Regions from separate parts of the Paenibacillus baimaensis genome, predicted to be linked through region 2. Evidence: riboswitches for the same ligand, from Rfam matches in the RefSeq annotation. Region 2 holds a riboswitch; the other holds the start of a gene.
What was found. Region 2 has a riboswitch for cyclic di-AMP ahead of OB236_RS39115 (hypothetical protein). Riboswitches for the same ligand answer to the same signal wherever they lie in the genome.

Region 1 (3,775 bases), on a different contig from region 2:
GCAGGCTTTCATAAGCTGACAGGAGGGTTTGATGCTACCGGTTTTATCAAAGGGGCTGTGACCAAGCCGGTAATCGATAAGGCGACCAATGAGCTGATTTATCCGACCTTTACAGCATTTCTTGAACAGTTTGCACTGCCGAATGCAGCGGTATTTAATGTGGTGATCCCTATAGGGGAGCTGCTGGTCGGATTGGGACTTATCGTTGGTGCGCTTACGACGGCAGCTGCATTTTTCGGGCTGCTCATGAACTTTATGTTTATGTTTGCAGGCACCGTTAGCACCAACCCGTGGTTAATCTTGCTTGGTGGGGTCATTTTTATGGCTGGCACGAATGCAGGACGGTTTGGTATTGACCATTACCTGGCACCATTGGCACGTAAGCTCATAAACAAATACAAAAAAGACAAACCGGTTCATCCGGCAGCGGGCGGTACCCACAAACGAGCGCATGCTTAACTGCACATGGTTGAATGGACATACAAGAGCTGGAGTACAGTCGAGCTTAGCTGTGCTTCCAGCCTCTTTGTATAAGCGGGCCACCATCGAAAGGAGAGGATGGATATGCTGTCAGGAATTATTTTGGCAGGTGGAGACAGCTTGCGTATGGGCGGTGAAAATAAAAGCTTGCTGATCCTGGAAAAGGAAGCCTTGATTCTGCGCCAGATCCGAATCATGCGGGAGTTGTGCAGTGAAGTCATTATTGTGACTAACACCCCGAAGCTTTTCCTACGACTAGTTGATACCTCGGTGAGAATCATTACAGATTATATACCGGGAAAAGGTCCATTAAGCGGAATGCACGCCGGTCTTACGTTATCCCGTAACCAAAGCGCCTGGGTAGTAGGATGCGATATGCCATTTCTATCACCTGCTGCGGCTGAACTGATGCTGCGCAAAAAAAAGAGAGGATTGGACGCAATCATCCCCTGGTTACAAGGTGTCATGCATCCTCTCCATGCTATTTATGACAGGGACTGTGCGGGGCACATTTGGACATTATTGAAACACCAGGATACAGAATTATCCTCTTTGAGGAAGGGCTTATTATGGCAGGAAGCAGTTGAGTCCGAGTTCCAATCAGATGGCATCGATTGCAGCTTTGTGACCACGATTAAGACAAGGGATGATTACTTTCTTGCGCAACAGCATCTGGAGAAGACTAAGGTGCGGTCCGGATAAATATACATGATAGTAAAGGTGAAAAGCGAAGCTTCATGACAGAACCCAAAAGATTACGCTTACGATGCTGGTTTTCGCTAAAGCGAAAACCTTAGGATTATGCTTACGATGCCGGTTTCACTAAAGTGAAACCCTATAGATTATGCTTACGATGCCGGTTTCACTAAAGTGAAACCCTGAGGAGGAATCAGCAATGAACATGTATCAAAAGACGCGAGTAGAGATGACTAAGGCACCGATGACAGCCATATCGGAAGGGCTGGAGCGATTGAAGCAAGAGCATGGGGAGCTCAAGCAGGTTTTAATGGAAATGGAAAAACAAGCGAAGCAGGTTGAGTCCGCACCTGAGCGATTTGGAGCACTGCAGTCGCTGCTGAATTTAAGACTATGGGCACTCGCATTTCGGGAAGAGCTTGAGCGGCATTCCAATTGGGAGGAGCTTGAGCTGTTTCCTTTCCTGACTTCTTATATAGAGCGTAAAATGTCTCCCTCCATAATGCCTTCCTTCTGGTCGTTAGAGAAAGATCATGAGCTGGCTGATGAGCATATGCAGGCTTTCCTGAGGTCGGTTCATTTGCTAAAGGCAAATCCGGAGGCTATGGGCTACAATCAGGCCGCTGCCTATCTGATTCAAGCTTGTCACATTTTGCAGGAGCATTTGGCTAAGGAAGAACAGCTTGTTTTTCCTTTGACCCAGCAGGTTTTGGACGATATCAATAGAGCGGCAGCCAACCATTAATTGCTATTGAATTGGTAAAAATATGTCGAAAAATAAAATAAATATGTAATTAATTGTTAAATAATTCCGAATGGTCGTTTAAAGAATTTGAAATTTGGGTAAAGGTTGTGCTACTCTGTTAAAAAAAGGCCGAATCCAGTTCATCACAAGAGCTGGTACGGGGGATTCTTTACATGGGGTGAATGTTCGTCTGTCTCGAACTAGGGAAAACCTCTTCCCGAATCCGTCAACTAACCTCGAAGGCCGCAGGAGGAACAACTTGATATTATTACGGAAGAAGTTTATTTGGTTTTTCGCTTTTTTTACGTTTGGTCTGTTGGCTGTTATGCATGCAGGAACTGCTCAGGCAGCGTCAGATGAGGTCAGGATACAAATTAATGATTACCTAGTGACCTTCCCTGACGCCAAGCCCTACATCGATGGCAGCAGTAATTTGCAGGTGCCTCTAAGACTGCTGATTGAACAGTTGGGATACCAGATGGAATGGAGCAAGAATGAACAGGCGATACAGGTTACGCTGAGCAGCAAGCAGCAGAAGGTCGTATTGCAAACGGGAGATCGTCAAGTGCTTGTGAATGGAAAGAGCGTTACCTTGGAATCACCTCCGTTGTTGTCTCAGCAAACGGTGTATGTACCTTTTCGATTCGTATCGGAAACGTTTGGCTATCAAATTCAGTGGGATGCGGTCAACAAGCTGGCGATCATAGATGCGGATGGTCAGTATCATGCTCCGGTCTGGTACGCACCTAAGCCCAAGGCATCGATCCTGCAATCCGCATATAACTATTTAGGTGTTCCTTATGTGTGGGGAGGCAGCTCGCCGAATGGATTTGATTGCTCAGGATATGTGGGCTATATTTTTCAGCTAAGCGGAGTTCAATTGCCCAGAACATCGGCAGAGATGTACAGTTCGGCAGGCACTCGGGTTATGGATATTCAAGAAGGTGACTTGGTGTTTTTTGCTGAAGGGCGAAGAACCTCTCATGTAGGTATTTATATTGGTAATGATCAATTCATCTCGGCCACTTCCTATGGTGGTGTCACGGTTGCCAGCTTGAACAGCGGTTATTGGGGTTCCAGATACATAGGGGCAAAACGGCTGTAGCAGAGGCAGCAATCATATCGAATTATTCAGACCTGCCGAAAGGCGGGTCTTTTGTGTTAATATCAGACTATATAGTTTTCAACGGAGCCGAACAGAGTTCAAGAAAAGCATCCTCTACGACATGAATGCAGCCTTATAGGAATAAGCATAGATTCAGTTGGTTTTTAGTCTGAATGTAAAAGAGGCGAGTGCGTTGTTCAATAAACTGCAAGGGAACGCCCGCGGATGTTTGATTTATGAGCCGATGTTCATAGTCCCTTATAGTCTATATCTCACCTATGCTTCCATCTACATGCTGGAGCTTGGAATTACGGAGACCGAAATTGGGCTGGTGACTTCACTAGGGCTTGTGCTGCAAATATTCACTTCATTAATCAGCGGCTATTTAACGGATCGCATGGGACGCAAGCGAGCACTGTTGATCTATGATTTGGTTAGCTGGAGTGTGGCTACGCTGCTGTGGATGACAGCCCAGAACGTCTGGTTTTTTGTGATAGCGGCAGCGTTCAACAGCTTTCAAAAGGTACCCAATACCGCGTGGTACTGTTTGCTCGTTGAAGGGACACATCCTAAGGATCGTGCTTATATTTTCTCAACGCTGCAATTTATTAGTGTGGCAAGTGGATTGCTCGCACCGCTGGGAGGACTTCTGGTAGAGCGTTACACATTGATTTCTGCCGAGCGAATGATGTATGGATTAGCCTTTGTCAGCATGACGGCGATGTTTATTTGCCGCCACTTTGCGACCT
Region 2 (3,775 bases):
AGAGTCCAGTTGATTTGTTCTGTAGTATCTACCATTACAATATTTTTTACACCAATATTGACCAGTCTTTGCTTTTCTCCCTGGTTGTTGGCAATAGCTGCAAAACGCAAGCCTTGCTTCAGCAATTGAAGGATGAAGCCTTCTCCCGTTTTATTGGGTGCCGAAACCAAAATGACTTCCTGTTGTTCCATTTCAATCTTCCTCCTATGATGTCAAAAAGGAGACAACAAAAAGAAGCCTACGAAAAGAGCGGAACTCTTCTCGTGGCTTCTGAAAACACAGTTATACAAACCGTGTCTTACGCACGACAATTGTTGCCTCTCCCTATACGCTTACGAGGTTAGCTGTCGGATTCGGGCTAGAGAGTAGCCCTACCCCAGGGCATCGAAGATGCCCAGAGGATTCACCCCATGAAGCTCGTGTATCTGACTACGAATTAACGAATCAGGGATTACGCGCTTCTTTGGTTCCCCCGTTCCTTTTAAATTCAAGGACTCAGCGATAAAGTGCATGTTTCATTTTCAATTACAGACGATCCCTACAAATCTACATTTCATATATACCTCATGGTCGTTGAACACGATCACAAGCTTCATCATCCTCTCTCATAAAAACGACGCTCTCGTTCCCCTATGAACCGGTTCATAGGGCTGAAGATGTTCAGCCGTTACTTGGAAAACTTTGTTTGGAATCATGAGATGTATCATACGCCAGCCGCTTAACACTGTAAATAAATACCGCACGGCATACAAGGCTATAATTGACTTGCATAGCATCCAAATCCTTTTCATGCTCTCGATATCTGCATCCATCTCTCGATATCTCCATTTTACGAAGAAATATTCAAATACCCAGCATGAGCTAGCATAGATATAGATAATAAAGGGAAATCAGGATTGATTCCGCTTTCATCGAGCTTTTAAGCAAAAAAGGCTTAATTATGATGCGGATTGGGGTTTTACATTATTTAACGCCCAGCGTATGATACATTTCATTAACTTAACAACTCCATATCATCCATTTTCAACGCTTAATTCCCATATAGGGAAACGGGGGACCCAGTTTAAGCTATTTATGATAAATAGCTTATAGGGGTGAATCCTCTGGGCATCTTCGATGCCCGGGGGTAGGGCACTCTCAAGCCCGAATCCGACAGCTAACCTCGTAAGCGAATTGAGAGAGAAGCACACTCGTGTCTCCCTGACCTTATTTATTCATGCAAAGGAAGCCCGAGAGTAGAGTTTCTCTGCTCTCGGGCTTCCTTTGGTTTGTCCAAATTCAAAAAATGTAGAGGAGTGCAAGTATCATGCTAAAGCTCGCCGACCCATTGACCGTACCCACTGAACATTCCTTGGTACCCTACAAAATCGGTTCCATGGAGATTTACCAATTTGATTGTCTTCTATTGAAAAGCCGAATCTCGCAAATCACTTCCAATGGCTCCTGCGGATTATTGAAAATATCCAGCCGCGGATGGAATGGTTGGGCAGAATGGAATCTCCCCTGCTGCGGCAATAAATTCGACCTGATCCAATGGGCTTCGGTTTTAATCAAATTAAAGGGACTTTCCATTACCGATGCGTTTGCTTTTGTCAATACCAAACAGCAAGCATGGGGAACAGAGCGGTGTGAGTTGGTCAAAGCCGCTTTACATGACCTTGTCACTCAAATCTACAATCAGAATAGCAAGCAGCTACCTGATGCGAATAGTATCATTCTGGAACGATCCAGACTAATCGAACAGTCACGATCTTATTTTTCCTTTTGAGTAGGCTAAGATCACGATCTGCTTAATTCAGTCAATAGACGTTTGGCATCTCCATTTTCCGTTTTGAATATCTCGTATACTTTTAAAGTCAGCGGCGTGTCGAATTGTTCAGAATTTCCGGTAAAGGCAATATTGTTCTCTCCAGTAACCAGGCGTTCCTGCCCAATCAACGATTTCACAGAGGTGCCCACGAGCCTTCCCAATGAATCATGCAGTTCAAATTGAAGCTGCGGGAAGCTTTCATCTACCTGGGTCTCTTTGATGCGTTCAATATCGAAGGAAAACTTGCCTTTATACGTATATTGATGAGTCGCTGAATTGAACAAGAAGGAAATGTCCCAACGTTCGATCGCTACATTAAACGGATACAGACTAAATTTGTCTTCTTTGTCCGGTGCTTGTAAATTCACACTGTAAGCGGCAATCGTTGATTTGTACGGTGCTTGTGCCGTTGTATCCTGAAGCTTTAAGGCAAGCCCCGTTCCAGTCTCGGTCGCTGGTACCACATACGTGTAATTGATGGTCGTTCCGGTGTTGGGCAGTACAGACGTTGCCGCCAGCACTTGCCGTCTGCCACTGTATTGGTAACCTCCGCTGCCGATCAATTCCGTTTGAAACATGGGGATAGCGAGCGGTCGGGCACTTTGGTTATACAAACGGAATTTAGCTGTTACTTGCTTGCTACCTTCATCCTGGTTATCGTTCATATGAAGCTCAACCAATGAAACCTGCAAATCCGGATGGATAAGTTCACTTCGCATATCGAATTTCATGGAGGTGCCTAATGCATAAGCTTCATAATTTTGTGGAGCAGCATCGCCCGGGAGCAATATATTCAGTCTGCCCACTTGATAACTAACCACGTTGGAAGCTCCTGATGTAAAGCTTTCAGCAGTCAACAGATTTAAGCTTAGCAGCTCTGTATCCTGATCGGTTGGAATTGCGTAATGCATATACTTTTCTTCTTTGGCATCCAATTGAATCGTATCTTTCTCTAATCGGCTGCCTATGAACACCTTTTTATCGTTTTTCCCATCTATGGCAAAATCGGGTACGGTTTCCCGTTGACTCGACGGGTTATAAGCCAGTAATTGAACGACATATACATTACCCGTCTTAGTAGATTCCTTATGAATATCTACGGGTGTGTATTCGATTGGGGAATCCAATGCAGGAATCCGGAAAGCGTCAGACCACTTGCGGATCGCAGCCGAATCAGTCATGGACGTATCTACACCATGCCAAGGCTGGATCGTAATCGGGACTGAGGCCATGAGTGTTTCTTTCTTGGGATATACATAGTAATCTACATCCGTCCAATTGACTTCACTAATGGTTATTTTCTCAGCACGATCCAGTACGACCATGTAGCTAATATCGGTTGTGGTCTGGGGCTGTATGACTCTTGGATTCGCTGTGCTTGGCTGCAGCGTATAGGTTATCCCTTTGCTGGTGCGTGCACGAACCTCATAATCGGGAACCTTGGTGATCGAGGTGCTTGTATTTTCCATTTTGATCACAATACCGATCCGGGTACCTCCGAGAATTTCCTCTGTCAAAACACTTTTGATCTGTACATTCAATACATCCGTCAATGGATATACGGCAGCAATGGGTTGAACGGTTTGTGCAGGACTGAGCCTTGAAGCTGTTTGTTCGCTGATGGGTACAGAACTATTCGTTCCCAAGCTCGTGGTTACGGCTACCTCTGCAAAAGCAGGGCTCATGAAGCCAGTGATCGATGCCGATAACACGGCTGATGCTACGATGACGGTTAACCTTCTATTCATTCGTTTCGTTCTCCTCCTGTGACAAACATGGTTTATTGAGCTAGCTGTACTTTTTCTTTATCCTTCAGTTGATTCTGCCCCGAGGTTACCAACGGTTCACCTTCCTTGACACCGCTTATGACCTCTTGATACGTATCACTTAAACGACCCAGCGTGACCTTACGCTTCTCCACGGTATCTCCCGCCATAACAAATACGAAGCTCTCTCCACTTTCAC

Region 1: it holds a riboswitch for cyclic di-AMP, as region 2 does, so the genes downstream of both, OB236_RS00125 (C40 family peptidase) here and OB236_RS39115 (hypothetical protein) in region 2, are expected to answer to the same signal.

The regions. Positions count from the first base shown of each region.
Region 1 is NZ_JAOQIO010000001.1:31,334-35,108, reverse strand. Features, by position in the region: gene OB236_RS00140 (DoxX family protein) at 1-459, shown strand, start outside; gene mobA (molybdenum cofactor guanylyltransferase) at 565-1,182, shown strand; gene OB236_RS00130 (hemerythrin domain-containing protein) at 1,376-1,921, shown strand; cyclic di-AMP (ydaO/yuaA leader) riboswitch at 2,039-2,181, shown strand; gene OB236_RS00125 (C40 family peptidase) at 2,181-3,026, shown strand; gene OB236_RS00120 (MFS transporter) at 3,220-3,775, shown strand, end outside.
Region 2 is NZ_JAOQIO010000125.1:78,302-82,076, reverse strand. Features, by position in the region: gene OB236_RS39120 (hypothetical protein) at 1-191, opposite strand, end outside; cyclic di-AMP (ydaO/yuaA leader) riboswitch at 314-511, opposite strand; cyclic di-AMP (ydaO/yuaA leader) riboswitch at 1,018-1,187, shown strand; gene OB236_RS39115 (hypothetical protein) at 1,307-1,768, shown strand; gene OB236_RS39110 (hypothetical protein) at 1,780-3,558, opposite strand; gene OB236_RS39105 (efflux RND transporter periplasmic adaptor subunit) at 3,591-3,775, opposite strand, start outside.